3 regions of the Saccharopolyspora sp. NPDC050389 genome follow, and region 3 is predicted to be linked to each of the others. Evidence: riboswitches for the same ligand, from Rfam matches in the RefSeq annotation. Region 3 holds a riboswitch; each other region holds the start of a gene.
The links. Region 3 has a riboswitch for thiamine pyrophosphate ahead of thiD (bifunctional hydroxymethylpyrimidine kinase/phosphomethylpyrimidine kinase). Riboswitches for the same ligand answer to the same signal wherever they lie in the genome.

Region 1 (4,749 bases), on a different contig from region 3:
CAGCAGCCACGTCTGGATGGCCGATGCGCAGGTGTTGGTGCGCGGGTCGAGGAAGTCCGGGGCGAGCCAGGACGCGTTCCAGGCTCCTTCCGGGCTCTCGGGGAAGAAGTCCTCCGGTGACATCTCGACCGAACCGAAGTACTCCACGACCCGGGTGATCGTCACGTCACCCAGCACGATTTCGCGCATGTCGCCTCCGGGGTTCTCGCTGGTGTTTCGGCCAGCGTGCGACCCCGGTGCGCCGACCAGCCAGCCCCGCGTTCGCCTACCCCTGGCAGGGGCAGGCTCGCCGGCCCGGCACGGCGGATACTGCGGATATGGGTGTTCCTGGCCTGCTGGGTGAGTTCCTCCGGGCACGGCGGTCGCGCCTGCGTCCCGACGACGTCGGCCTGCCCTCGTTCCACGAACGGCGACGTGTGACGGGGCTGCGGCGGGAGGAACTCGCGCAGCTGGCCGGAGTGAGCGTGTCCTACTACACGCGTCTGGAGCAAGGTCAGTCGGTCAATGCCTCCGACGCCATCCTGGACGCCATCGCCGCAGCTCTGCGGCTCGACGCGCACGAGCGCGAACACCTGCGCCAGCTCGCCGCGCAACGCCCTCGGCCGCAACGCCGCCCGCCGCCGGAGCGGCTCGACCCCATGACCCGCGACCTGATGCGCTCCTTCGAGACCGTGCCCGCGCTCGTCCTCGGCAGGCGAACCGACGTGCTGGCCTGGAACGACCTGGGGCACGCGCTGCTGGCCGGGCACGTCGACCGAACCGCTCCGGAACGTCCGGCGGATCGGCCGAACCTGGCCCGGATGCTGTTCCTCGACCCGCACACCCGCGACCTCTACGCGAACTGGCAGCGCAAAGCGCGCGCCGTGGTCGGCAACCTCCGGCAGGTCGCGGGACGGCATCCCGAGGACGCCGTGCTGGCCTCACTCGTCGGCGAACTGTCCATGAAGAGCCCGGAATTCGCGACGCTGTGGAGCGATCACCGGGTCAAACCGTGCGAAGCGGACGAGTACGAGCTGCGTCATCCGCTGGTGGGCGCGCTCACGGTCGCGCAACAGATCCTCGTGCCCGCCCGCTCGCCGGAGCAGTCCGTGGTCGTGGTCACCACCGCGGACGGCTCCGGCTCGGAGAACTCGATCAAGCTGCTCGCGATGCGCGCCCGGGAAACGGTATAGAGCCTGTTTCCAAACTCGTCCTGCGTAGCGGTGCGGGTGGCGGAACCTCAGAGGTCTTCTCGCTGTGGGATCCCCGACATCATGAATGACCAATTCACCACGTCGGGGCTGTCCTCGCGAGAAGACCCCTGAGAACCCGCGGCGGTGCGAGTTGCGAAGGTGGGCTAAGCGGCTGCGCCGCTTCAAAGACAAAACGCCCGCGTTACCACAACCGCACGTCACCACATCCAAAACAGCCTCTATAGCCTCAGCTTTCCGCGCCGCGACGGCGGAAGGCGCCGATGATCGCGGCCGCCAGGGCGGCCACGAGGAACGAGGTGAGCGCGGCGCTCATCCACGTCGGGACCGTGAAGCCGATCGCGTCCCGCAGCCCGGTCCACAGCCGGCTCCACCAGCCGAGCTCGCCCGGGTTGATCAGCTGGAACGCCGCGAAGCCCAGGAACCAGGCCAGCAGCATGCCCCAGCGGGACGGGGCCTGCGCGGACAGGTCGTAGCTGCGGCGGCGGCCGTGCACGAAGTAGTCCACCGCCAGCACGCCGAACATCGGCACGAACACCGAGCCGATCAGCAGCAGGAAGTTCGAGAACTGGGCGATGTCCAGGGTCAGCGCGAGCAGGGTGATCAACGCTCCGATGACCACGCACAGCACCCGGCGGTCCGCGCTGGGCCGCAGGTTCTGGATGGAAACCGCGGTCGAGTAGGTGTTGGCGAAGGACTGGTCGACCTCGCGCAGCACCAGGATGCCGAAGAAGATCACCCCGAGCGGCACCGCCAGCATCGGGTCGAACACCCTGTCCGAGTCGCCGGCGACCAGCGCCAGCCCGAGCAGCCCCAGCAGGTAGCAGGCGATCTGGGTGACCGAATAGCCCACCGTCGCGGCGGTGAACGCGCCGGACACCGACTTCGAGTGCCGCGAGTAGTCCGAGGCGACCGGGATCCAGGACACCGCGACCGCCAGCGCGGCGTCCGCGCCGGGCCAGAAGCCCTGCCAGGAACCGGTGTTCATGTCCGGCAGCGGCTGGCGCAGCAGTTGGACGAAGAAGTACACCATCGCGATCGCCACCGCGATGCTGACGTAGCGGCGCAGCAGGCGCAGCGCGCCGAGCGGGCGCAACGTCAGCACGGTGGTCAGCGCACCGGCCACCAGCACGTACAACCAGTGCGGGCCGCCGCCGAACAGCGCCTCCGCGCCCTGCGCGATCACCAGGAGCTCGAAGGTGCCCCAGCCGACCAGCTGCAGGATGTTCAGCACGGTCGGCAGGTACGACAGCTTGGTGCCGAACAGGCCGCGCAGCAGCATCATCGCGGGCGCACCGGTGCGCGCTCCCGGAACCGCCGCGAGGCCGACCATGATGCTGCCGATCACAGTGCCCACCACGCACGCGGTGACCGCGGCGGCGAACGACAGCTGCGGCACACCGGCCGGCGCGAGCACGGCCAGCGCGCCGCTGAAGCCGAGCAGGCTCACCCCGAGGTTGCCCCAGAACGCGCTCTGGTCGAGCACGCCGAGCGTCTTCGGTGCCGGTTCGTCCAGGGTGTGCGGAACTTCGGCACGATCGACGTCAAGCGCCATCAACAGCTCCCTACGCCGGCATTATCCGGACAGGTTCTGCGGTCGGTGGCGCGTGCAGTGCCACCCTCTCAGCCCGGTTCGCCCGAGCTCCCGCGTGGATAAGTCGGCGACACCTTACCCCGATCAGGTGACCGATGCCAGCCCGGTACGGCTCACCGGCGGCGGTTGCCGAACAGGCCCCGGGTGATCTCCCGCCCCAGGGCGCTCGCCGCCGAGCGGAAGAACGACCGCACCGCGGGATTGTCCATCGCCTTCTCCAGCAACCCGGCCTCGTCCGGCTTCTTCGGCGTTTCCGGCGGCTCGGGCGCGGCGGCGATCTTCTTCGCCAGAAGTTCGTAGGCTGATTCCCGATCGACGGCCTGCCCGTACTTTCCGTGCAAATCGGACGAAGCGGCGGCGGCCCGCACCGCGTCCTCGCCGATCGTGCCCATCAGCGAGCGGGGCGCACGCAGCCGGGTCCACGCGACCGGCGTCGGCGCGCCCGTCTCGGCGAGCACCGTCACGATCGCCTCGCCGATGCCCAGCGTCGTCAGCGCCTCGTCCAGCTCGTAGTGCTCGGTCGTCGGATAGGTCTTCACCGTGCGCGCCAAGGCTTTCTGATCGTCCGGGGTGAACGCGCGGATGGCGTGCTGGACGCGGGCGCCCAGCTGGGAGAGCACCGCATTGGGCAGGTCGGTGGGCAGCTGCGTGCAGAAGAACACGCCCACCGCCTTGGACCGGATCAGCTTGACGGTCTGTTCGATGCGTTCCAGGAATGCCTTGGACGCGTCGCTGAACAGCAGGTGCGCCTCGTCGAAGAAGAACACCAGCTTCGGCCGGTCCAGGTCGCCGGCCTCCGGCAGCTCCTCGAACAGCTCCGCCAGCAGCCACATCAGGAACGTCGAGAACAGCGCCGGGCTGGCCTGCACGTCGTCGAGCTCCAGCAGGTTCACCACGCCCTTGCCGTCGACCTGCCGGAGCAGGTCGGCGACCTCGAGCTCAGGCTCGCCGAAGAACTCGTCGCCGCCCTGGGACTCCAAATTGGACAGTGCCCGCAGGATCACGCCCGCGCTGGCGGCCGACACCCCGCCGATGCCCTTGAGCTCGGCCTTCCCCTCGTCGCCGGTCAGGTACTGGATCACCGAGCGCAGGTCCTTGATGTCCAGCAGCGCCAGCCCGCGCTCGTCGGCCCAGTGGAAGATCAGGCCCAGCGTCGATTCCTGCGTCGCGTTCAGGCCGAGCACCTTCGCCAGCAGCAACGGCCCGAAGCTGGTCACGGTCGCGCGGATCGGCACGCCCCGGCCGCCGGTGCCCAGCGACAGGAACTGGGCGGGGAACGCCGCGGGCCGCCAGTCGTCGCCGACCTCGGCGGCGCGGGCAGTCACCTTGTCCCCGCCCTGTCCCGGGCTGGCCAGGCCGGAGAGGTCACCCTTGACGTCCGCCAGCAGCACCGGCACGCCGGCGTCGGACAGCTGTTCGGCAAGCAACTGCAGCGTCTTCGTCTTGCCGGTGCCGGTCGCGCCCGCAACCAGGCCGTGCCGGTTCATCGTCGCCAGCGGGATCCGCACGGCGGCAGCGGCATCGACCGAGCCGTCGACGACCACCGCGCCGAGCTCGACCGCCGCGCCTTCGGTCGCGTAGCCCGAAGCGATCTCCCGTGCCGCGTTGTCCGCCACCGCGCCCTCCGCTCCTCGCCGGTTCCAGCCCTCTCGACGCTATGCCGCCGGGCACCCGCCCGGGCGGTTCGCCACCCGGACGAGCGATGCTCCGGCGAGTAGGGCGACGACATGGGTTGACCTCGACCTTGGTGTAACTCCTAGCCTCAGGAACATCGGAGCACGACGAGGAAAGCGAGAATGCCATGCCAGTCCAGCTCAACCACACGATCGTCGCCACGTCCGACAAGGTCGCCCACGCGCGGTTCGTGGCCGACCTGCTCGGCCTCCCCGATCCGGAACCGTTCGGTCCGTTCATGTGCGTCCAGACGAGCAACGACGTCACGCTGGACTACCTGGAGACCGACGA
Region 2 (4,749 bases), on a different contig from region 3:
GACGCTGGTGTTCCTCGACGAGGTGGACGCGCTGGCACCGCGCCGCGGCCAGTCCTCGGACTCCGGCGTGGCGGACCGGGTGGTCGCGGCGCTGCTGACCGAGCTCGACGGCGTGGAGCCGATGCGCGATGTGGTCGTCCTCGGCGCGACGAACCGACCCGAGCTGGTCGATCCGGCCCTGCTCCGCCCCGGCCGCCTGGAGCGCCTCGTCTACGTCCCGCCGCCGGACGCGGAGGCCCGCGAAGCGATCCTGCGCGCGGCGGCGAAGAACACTCCGCTGGCGTCCGATGTGGACTTGGCCGCGCAGGCCGCCGAGCTGAACGGCTACTCCGCAGCCGACTGCGCGGCCCTGATCCGCGAGGCGGCCCTGACGGCGATGCGCGAATCCCTTTCAGCGGCGGAGGTTTCCGCCACCCACCTCGACACGGCCCGGAAGGCGGTCCGCCCCTCCCTCGACCCGGCCCAACTCGCGTCCCTGGAGGCCTACGCCACCAACCGCGGCTGACCACCGACCGCGCAATTTCGCGGGAAATCGCGCGGTCTCGCGCCGGGTCACTTGGCGGCGACCGCGCCCTTGTAGTCGTTGGTGATGATGGCGATCAGGCCCGGCGTCGCGTCCTGGATGCCGTCGAAGCGGGGCTCGGCGCGTGCCCCGAAGTGGGCCGCCATCTCATTCGCCTGCTGCTCCTCGACCGTGCCCGGCCGGAAGTAGATCGTCGTGGTCGGGATGCGTCCCGCCGAGTAGTTGCCGACCTCCGGAACGTCGTAGCCGGAGATCCGGAAGTCCTCCGCGGCGCGGTGCGCCAGCCCGCCGATCGTGCTGTTGTTGTAGACCCGCACCAGGATCTTGCCCGTCACGTCGCCGGAACCGACCGGCACGTCGTGGTTCTGGTTGCCCTGCGGCGGCGCGGGCGGCGGAGTGTCCTGTGTGGCCGGTGGCGGCACGACCGGCGGTGCGACCGGCGCAGTGCCGGCGGGCGGCACCACGGCGGACTCGGCGGGCGGGTTCTGCGCCAGCGAGGTGATCGGCGGATTGTTGCCCGGTTCCGGGGGCAGCGGTCGGGCCGTGTTCGACGTGCTACCGCCGGAAACCAGCGTGGCGATGCCGACGACGCCCGCGATCGCACCGACCCCGATCAGACCGAAGCCGATGAGCTTGGCCTTGGCCGGTCCGGTGGGTTCCCCTGAAGTCATCAGTGCAACTCGATTCCCAGTCGTTGGGCGGCCCGCGCGCGCTGCCGACCCGCCCGTGCCTTGCGCAGCCGTTTGATCAGCATAGGGTCTGCTCGCACGGCAGCCGGACTGTCCAGCAACGCGTTCAGCAGTTGGTAGTAGCGCGACGGCGACATGTCGAACAGCTCGCGGATCGCGCGCTCCTTCACGCCTTCCTGCTTCCACCACTGCGACTCGAAGGCCAGGATGCCCCGATCCCGCACGGTGAGCTCGCCATCCGGCGGTAACGGCTGGGTCGGCACCGGCGGCGGCTCGACGATCCGCTCGATCGGCTGGGTGATCGGCTCGGCGAGACGCAACCGCCGAGCGGGTGCCGATTCGGATTTCGGCTGCCGTTGTTGCAGGCGCGCCAGCTGCTCGCACTGACGAGCGATCTCCTGCGCGGTCAGCATTTGGGCGGCGTCCATCTGGCTCCTCGCCTCGCGATTCGAGACTTCCCGCGTTCACTGGAATCACATAGCTGTGATTCCCCCTCAATTACACCATGCCCGGATTCCCGGCGGGAGCGGATCACACCGGCGAGTAGCGGGATCGGAGCACCCCGGCGTGCCGGATGCCGAAACCGCTAAAGTCCCGGCCATGGCTGTTCACCCGATCTGCGTCGTCGGCGACCCGGTGCTGCACAACCCCACCCGTCCGGTGGAGCGCTTCGACGACGAGCTGCGCACCCTCGTCGAGGACATGTTCGAGACGATGGCCGCCGCGAACGGGGTCGGGCTGGCGGCCAACCAGATCGGCGTCGACCTGCGGGTGTTCGTCTACGACTGCCCGGACGACGAGGGCGTCCAGCACCGCGGCGTGGTGGTGAACCCCGAGCTGACCACCTCCGAGATCCCGCAGTCCATGCCGGATCCGGACGACGACTGGGAGGGCTGCCTGTCGGTGCCCGGCGAGTCCTACCCGACCGGCCGGGCGGACCGGGCGAAGGTCACCGGGTCCGATGTGGACGGAAAGCCGATCGAGGTCGAGGGGACCGGGTTCTTCGCCCGCTGCCTGCAACACGAAACCGACCACCTCAACGGCCACCTCTACCTGGACCGCCTGATGGGCCGCCACGCCCGGGCGGCGAAGAAGATGATCCGCCGCAACGGCTGGGGAATCCCCGGCCTGACCTGGGATCCGGCGGAATCCGGCGATCCCTTCGCCGAAGACGACTGATCAGAATTCCTTGGTTTCCAAGGTCAAGTCGAAGGGCTCGGGAATACCGATCGGTTCGCCGAACGGCACCCGGCGTTGATCCCAATAGCGGTCGTTTGACGGTCGCGAGTGCAGCGTCACCGTCGGCTGGTCTTTCGCGAACCGATCAATCAGCAAATACAGCGGAATACCCGCATGCGCATACCCACGCAACTTCGTCGTCCGATCGACATCGGCATTACTGGCCGAGGTTATTTCCACGACCAGCAGAGCATTGCTCCCGTCAAGGTACGTGCCGTGCGAGACCACCTGATCCTGCGGAATCACAACGAGGTCGGGGATGTACAGGTTGTTGCCGAACCCAGTATCAACTGCCGCAGTCTGGAAGATCTCCCAATCTTCAGGTACCGCACGTGCCAGCACCCGGTGCACGCGGCTTGCGATCAGGTTGTGTTCGTTTCCCGGCGGCGGCGTAATCACGATCCTTCCTTCGATGATCTCCGCGCGCCAGCCCTTGTTGGGGAGGTCCAGGCTTTCCCAGACCTCAAAGAGCTCATCCTCCACCGAGGCCACGTATGCAGGGGCAGCGGTCACAGCGCGGTCACCTCCTGTATCGATGTCATCACGCACCGTACTCACCACCCCTGACAACGTTGTGATCGCCCTGGTCATGAGCCTAATGGCAAACCGGCCTGCCGTCATCGGGGTGAACCGGGGTTGGCAGCCCGCTGTCTCCGGGCTAGCCTCGGCCGCGACAAATCAAAACCGCGGGAGCTCGCACCAACAGCGGGCTGAGAGGGTGGCTGGAGAACTCCGGGGCCGCCGACCGCATGAACCTGACCGGGTAATGCCGGCGTAGGGAGTGGATGGCAGTGGCCGACGTGCGTCCGAACGCGTCCGAAAGCGGAACCCAGATCACCACCGGGCCGATCAGCGGCTCGCGAAAGGTGTTCCGGAACACCGAATCCGGCCTGCAAGTGCCATTCCGCCGCATCGAGTTGACCAACGGCGAGCACCTCGACGTGTACGACACCTCCGGGCCGTACACCGACGAGAACGCCACCGTCGACGTCCACAGTGGACTTCATCGGATGCGGGCGGGGTGGACCGACGGCCGGGAGCACCGGACCCAGCTCGGCTGGGCCAGGGCCGGCGTGATCACGCGGGAGATGGAGTACATCGCCGCCCGCGAAGGAGTCCCGGCCGAACTGGTCCGCGACGAGGTGGCCAGCGGGCGGGCGGTGATCCCGGCCAACCGCTGCCACCCGGAGAGCGAGCCGATGATCATCGGCAAGAAGTTCCTGGTGAAGGTCAACGCCAACATCGGCAACTCCGCGGTGACCTCCTCGATCGAGGAGGAGGTGGAGAAGATGGTGTGGGCCACGCGCTGGGGCGCCGACACCGTCATGGACCTGTCCACCGGCAAGCGGATCCACGAGACCCGCGAACGGATCCTGCGCAACTCGCCGGTGCCGATCGGCACCGTGCCGATCTACCAGGCGCTGGAGAAGGTCAACGGCGATCCGGCCGCGCTGACCTGGGAGATCTACCGCGACACCGTCATCGAGCAGTGCGAGCAGGGCGTGGACTACATGACCGTGCACGCCGGCGTGCTGCTGCGCTACGTGCCGCTGACCGCGAACCGGGTCACCGGCATCGTGTCCCGCGGCGGCTCGATCATGGCCGCGTGGTGCCTGGCGCACCACCGGGAGAGCTTCCTCTACACGCACTTCAGCGAGCTCTGCGAGATCCTGCGCGACTACGACGTCACGTTCTCCCTCGGCGACGGCCTGCGGCCCGGCTCCATTGCCGACGCCAACGACCGCGCGCAGTTCGCCGAGCTGGAGACCCTCGGCGAGCTCACGCACATCGCCCGCGAGCACGACGTGCAGGTGATGATCGAGGGCCCGGGCCACGTCCCGATGCACAAGATCGTCGAGAACGTGCGGCTGGAAGAAGAGCTGTGCGGCGAAGCGCCGTTCTACACGCTCGGGCCGCTGACCACCGACATCGCCCCCGCCTACGACCACATCACGTCCGGGATCGGCGCGGCGATGATCGCCCAGGCGGGCACCGCGATGCTCTGCTACGTCACGCCGAAGGAGCACCTGGGGCTGCCGAACCGGGACGACGTCAAGGTCGGCGTGATCACCTACAAGATCGCCGCGCACGCCGCCGACCTGGCCAAGGGGCATCCGCGGGCGCAGGAGCGGGACGACGCGCTGTCCACGGCGCGGTTCGAGTTCCGCTGGACCGACCAGTTCAACCTGTCGCTGGACCCGGACACCGCGCGCGCCTTCCACGACGAGACGCTGCCCGCCGAGCCTGCCAAGACGGCGCACTTCTGCTCCATGTGCGGGCCGAAGTTCTGCTCGATGA
Region 3 (4,749 bases):
TAGGCCAGGCAGGACGGGGACGTGCCGATCCCGGCGATCTCGGCGTCGGACAGGCCGAACTCCGCGACGTATCCGGCGTGCAACCGGCGCTCCTCGACCAGCGCGCCCTGCGAAGCGCCGGCGAGGAACGCGGCGTCCTCGGCGTTGTCGGCGCGCGTCGCGGCTGCCGCCAGCGCCTGCGCGAAACCGACCAGGTAGCGCGCGTCCTGCACGATGTAGAACGCGAAGCGGTCGCGGTCCAGGGTGCCGTCGGTCAGCGCGGCGTTGAAAGGGTGCTCGACGATCGCCTGCTGCAGATCGGCGGTGTGCGCCCATGCCTTGGCGCAGAAACCGTCGGCGGGCGGAGCGGGCAGCTTGCTCATCAGAACCTCTCGTAGCGTGTGGGAGCCCTTGCACTCAGGGCTTTACAGGTGTTTGGGAAGTCGGTTTTGGCTTTTGTTCTTGAAGCGGCGAAGCCGCTCAGCCCCCTACGCAACTTGCACCGCCGCGGGTTCTCAGACGTCTTCTCGCGAGGACAGCCCCGATGCCGCGTATTGGGTCATACACAAATCGGGGATCCCAGAGCGAGAAGGCGTCTGTAACTCCCGCAGGGGGGCCGCTACTTGCACCGCCACGCAAAACGAGCCTGGAAAGCCGAAAAGGTCACCACCAGCGGTGGAAGTGGTGCACCGGGCCGTGGCCGTGGCCGACGTCGAGCCGTTCCGAGGCGCGCAGGGCCTCGGTCAGGTACTCCTTGGCTTCGCGCACCGCTTCGAGCCAGTCCGCCCGCTGCGGCCGCAGCGCGGCGATCGCCGCCGACAGCGTGCAGCCGGTGCCGTGGTCGTTGGTGGTCGTGACCCGCTCGCTGGACAGGAACTCGGCGATCCCGTCGCCGTACAGCAGGTCCACGCTGGACCGGCCGTCGAGGTGGCCGCCCTTGAGCAGCACCTGCTTGGCGCCCAGCCCGGCCAGCCGCTCGGCCTGCGCGGGCATGTCGGCGGGATCGGTGAGCTCCGGCTCGCCCAGCAGATCCGCGGCCTCCGGCAGGTTCGGGGTGATCAGGTCCACCCGCGGCAGCAGCTCCTCGCGCAGCACGCCGACCGCCTCCGGCGCGAGCAGCCGGTCGCCGCTCTTGGCGACCATCACGGGATCCAGCACGACGTGCGGCGGCGCGTAGCGGTCGAGCACCTCGATCACCGCGCGGATCACCTCGGCGTTGGCCAGCATGCCGATCTTGACCGCGTCCACCCGCACGTCGTCGAGCAGCGTGACCAGCTGCGCGGTGATGAACTCCGGCGGCACCTCGTGGACCTCGGAAACCCCGGTGGTGGTCTGCGCGACCAGCGCGGTGATCACGGACATGCCGTAGGCGCCGTGCGCCGAGAAGGTCTTCAGATCGGCCTGCACGCCGGCGCCGCCGCTGGGGTCGGTGCCGGCGATGGTCAGCACATTGGGAACCATGACGTCCCTCCGCTAGTACGAGCTAGGTCAGGTTCAACGGGTCTGTTCTCAGCCCGGCAGCCGGGCACCCCGCGTCACTGCCACCAACCTAACAACCGCGGGCGGCCCACGACCACGCCCGGCACCGCCTCAGTCGATCAGGCCCACCACCACGCCGGCGGTGAGCACCTCACCGGGCCGCACCTGATGCCACAACGTGCCGGTGGCCAGCGCCGAAACCCAGCCGATCGTCCGGCCGCAGCAGTCGCCGCCCACCCGGACCTCCGCCAACCGGTCGCCCACGCACACCCGGCTGCCGTCCGCGACCAGCCAGCACACCAGCACTCCGCGCGACGGACCGCGACCGGCCTCCCGTCGGCCCAGTTCAGGGAAGTGCACCTCGGTCATCTCGCCCCCTCGATGATCGCCCCAGCATTGCCCCGAGTGCGCCGCGCGACAAGACCATTCGGCCGCCGGAACGCTCCGGTCGTCGAGCCGACGGTCTGCGCCGATCGGCCCACATCGCCCCGGGCCGATCCGGCACAGCGATCGAATTCACACCGTGAAGGCCCCCACCGGTAGGCAAGGTGAACCTTCATCGCGGACTAAAGTGGTTGATGATGGAAACCACGACCGATGCCCCGAGCTTCGCCCGTTCCCGCCGGCAACCCCGGCCGGAGGATCCCGCCCGGATCTGGGCCCCGCTGGCGGACCTGACCGAAGCCGCCGTGGCGGCCGCCGGTTCGGGGACGGTGGCGATCACCCGCGGATTCGACCGCAACAGCAGGCAGCGCGCGAAAGCGCTGCGCGAGCTGCTGAACCGGCGCGACGTCGCCGCCGTCGAGGTGACCCCGGCTCCGGGCAGCGCTCGGCTGCTGGCAGACGTCGAGATCACCGCGGTGGTCAACCTGATCGGCGCCGGATCGTGGCAGCCCTACCGGGTGGCCGCCGAACTGCGCGCCCCGGTGCTCACGCCGAAGCCCGGCGACGGCGCGGCCGAGGAGGCCACGCGGGACGTGATCGCCCTGGCCGGCGACTCCGGCCAGCGCGACGTCGCGATCTCGCACGTCGCCGTCCGCTCCGAGGATCCCGCCGCCAGCCGGCTGACCCTGACCTACGACGGTGAGCAGCTGACGGTGCCCGGCGGCTGGTTGACCATCACGGTGCACGGCAGCGAGCTGCAGGCCAAGGTCGGCGGCGTGGACTTCCCGGAGCGAACGCTGACCACCGGCAAGATCCGGGTGGAGGCCTTCGACGCGCCGCACCGGCTGGTCCGCGACGAACTGCCGATCGCAGACTTCGAAGAAGCCGCGGTCACCTTCACCGCCGAGCCGAACGGCCTGGTGGTCCGCCCGGTCTGAACCGCATTCCGCCGAAATCCCGTCCGCAGCTTCTACCGGAGCTGCGGACTTCTGCTTTCCAGGGAACCGCCGCTCAGTTGTGGATCGGGTTCAGCATTGACCATTGACCATTGACCGCTCAGTCTCCGACACCGCCCAGCTGATGGTCTCGGCCCAGTCCGTGAATCCGACCGCGGGCGGCACGTCTGATTCCTCGAGGACCTCGGCCAGCTCGACACCCGCCTGGCCGGTTGATGCCCCGGAATTGTCGGGAAGGTCCGCTACGGTCGCGGTCATGACGGAGCAGGTGTGGTGTGGCGTGGTCGAGCTGCGGCAGTACACGCTGAAACCGGGGCAGCGGGACGTGCTGATCGAGCTGTTCGAGCGTGAGCTCGTCGAGCCGCAGGAAGCGCTCGGCATGCGGATCATCGGCACATTCCGCGACCTCGACGACCCAGACCGGTTTGTGTGGCTGCGCGGGTTCGCCGACATGGCGGCCCGCCACGCCGGCCTGACCGGCTTCTACCACGGGCCGGTCTGGGCCGAGCACCGGGAAGCCGCGAACGCCACCATGGTCGACTCCGACGATGTGCTGTTGCTGCGGCCATGCGGGCCGTTCACGCGACCGAAAACGCCCGGGAAGCTAGTCACCGTCACCGTGTCCGACCGCCACGTCACGGGCAGCCAGCTCGTTGCGACCTTGCGCAGCGAGCATGCGCCCAACACGTTCCAGGCGTTGCCGGTCCGCGAGAATGAGGACGTGGCCGTCACCGTCGCCGTGCAGGACCACAGTCCCGAGCCGAGCCCGGAGACTCTCCGCTTGGAGCCGACCGCGCGGTCCTGGCTGCGCTAGCGCACCTGCCGGAAGAACGATCGGACCTCGTCGACGTACAGCTGGGCAGTTCCATTGTGGATCCCATTGACCGAACTGGCGGCTCGGCTGAGTCTGACGAGGGTTTCCGAGCGAAGGGCCCCGGCACCGAGTTCGGTGCCGACGATCAAACGACGAAGCCCCCGGCGGATTCACTCAATCACCGAGGCACAGTAGCCACTCCACAACCAGCGAACGCATCCTCAACACGCCGCCAGGCCCACCAACAACCCGTTCCGGTTACTGACCACCCATGCACAAGTCATCGCGAGCTGGTCACTCGGGGTTCCTAGATCACCCGGCAGAGATGTGTTCTAGAGCACTCCCGCGACTGATTCCGGCATATGCCGTCACGGTTCATACCAAGCCGCGTCCCTCGATCAATACCGCGCGCTGGAGGCAGAGCGCGCGAACTGCAACAGGGAGGCTGGAGATCGTGGAGCCCACCAAGCAGTGGCATGTGAGCTGCCGCGATGTCGCCGGCAGACGTCGGGACATGTCGGTGTTCGTCAACCAGGAGAATGTCGTGCTGATCGCCCCACCGGGCGAGACGGCGGTGCTGTCACCGCTGGAAGTCGGCAGGCTGCGAGCGGCCTTGCGCGACGCGATCGTGCAGGCTGCCTCGCTCGAGTGAACACCCCGAGAGCGCGGGGACGGGCGACGGCCCGCCCCCGCGCTCTCGATCTCGGTCTTCCCCCCGCAGTCCGCTCACGGCATTATCTACTCCCGGTAACCTGGCGACCGAGAGGTGACTGCGTGAGCACGTTCTGGCAACGATCAGCCGCGCTTCTCGGGCGCGGAACGTCCGGTCTGCACACGGCGTTCGTCCTGGTCAAGCAAGGGGTGATCAGCCCGCTTCGACCGGACAAGCTGCTGCGGGTCGTCCTCGCCTGGCGCCGCTGGGGCATCACGCCGCCGCTGGGCTTCGCCGTCGGCGCGGTGCGCCACGCCGACCGCCCGGCCGTGATCGACGAGCGCGGCGCGCTCAGCTACGCCGAGCTCTCGCAGCGCACCACCCGGCTGGCCAACGGCCTGCACGACCGCATCCCCGGCGGCACCCGGATCGGCGTGCTGTGCCGCAACCACCACGGGCCGGTCGAAACGATCGTCGCCGCCGCC

Region 1: another riboswitch for thiamine pyrophosphate. It lies ahead of AB0I53_RS10420 (cytosine permease); the one in region 3 lies ahead of thiD (bifunctional hydroxymethylpyrimidine kinase/phosphomethylpyrimidine kinase).
Region 2: another riboswitch for thiamine pyrophosphate. It lies ahead of thiC (phosphomethylpyrimidine synthase ThiC); the one in region 3 lies ahead of thiD (bifunctional hydroxymethylpyrimidine kinase/phosphomethylpyrimidine kinase).

The regions. Positions count from the first base shown of each region.
Region 1 is NZ_JBFAKG010000012.1:75,474-80,222, reverse strand. Features, by position in the region: gene AB0I53_RS10430 (MBL fold metallo-hydrolase) at 1-189, opposite strand, end outside; gene AB0I53_RS10425 (helix-turn-helix transcriptional regulator) at 318-1,172, shown strand; gene AB0I53_RS10420 (cytosine permease) at 1,420-2,745, opposite strand; TPP riboswitch at 2,736-2,849, opposite strand; gene AB0I53_RS10415 (helicase HerA-like domain-containing protein) at 2,898-4,400, opposite strand; gene AB0I53_RS10410 (VOC family protein) at 4,586-4,749, shown strand, end outside.
Region 2 is NZ_JBFAKG010000105.1:261-5,009, reverse strand. Features, by position in the region: gene AB0I53_RS41795 (AAA family ATPase) at 1-505, shown strand, start outside; gene AB0I53_RS41790 (LytR C-terminal domain-containing protein) at 553-1,194, opposite strand; gene AB0I53_RS41785 (DUF3263 domain-containing protein) at 1,194-1,493, opposite strand; gene AB0I53_RS41780 (peptide deformylase) at 1,813-2,391, shown strand; gene AB0I53_RS41775 (Uma2 family endonuclease) at 2,392-3,042, opposite strand; TPP riboswitch at 3,128-3,250, shown strand; gene thiC (phosphomethylpyrimidine synthase ThiC) at 3,243-4,749, shown strand, end outside.
Region 3 is NZ_JBFAKG010000002.1:226,992-231,740, forward strand. Features, by position in the region: gene tenA (thiaminase II) at 1-362, opposite strand, end outside; gene thiD (bifunctional hydroxymethylpyrimidine kinase/phosphomethylpyrimidine kinase) at 643-1,440, opposite strand; TPP riboswitch at 1,428-1,522, opposite strand; gene AB0I53_RS02380 (hypothetical protein) at 1,570-1,827, opposite strand; gene AB0I53_RS02385 (hypothetical protein) at 2,040-2,780, shown strand; gene AB0I53_RS02390 (hypothetical protein) at 2,871-3,056, opposite strand; gene AB0I53_RS02395 (NIPSNAP family protein) at 3,055-3,612, shown strand; gene AB0I53_RS02400 (hypothetical protein) at 4,067-4,264, shown strand; gene AB0I53_RS02405 (AMP-binding protein) at 4,387-4,749, shown strand, end outside.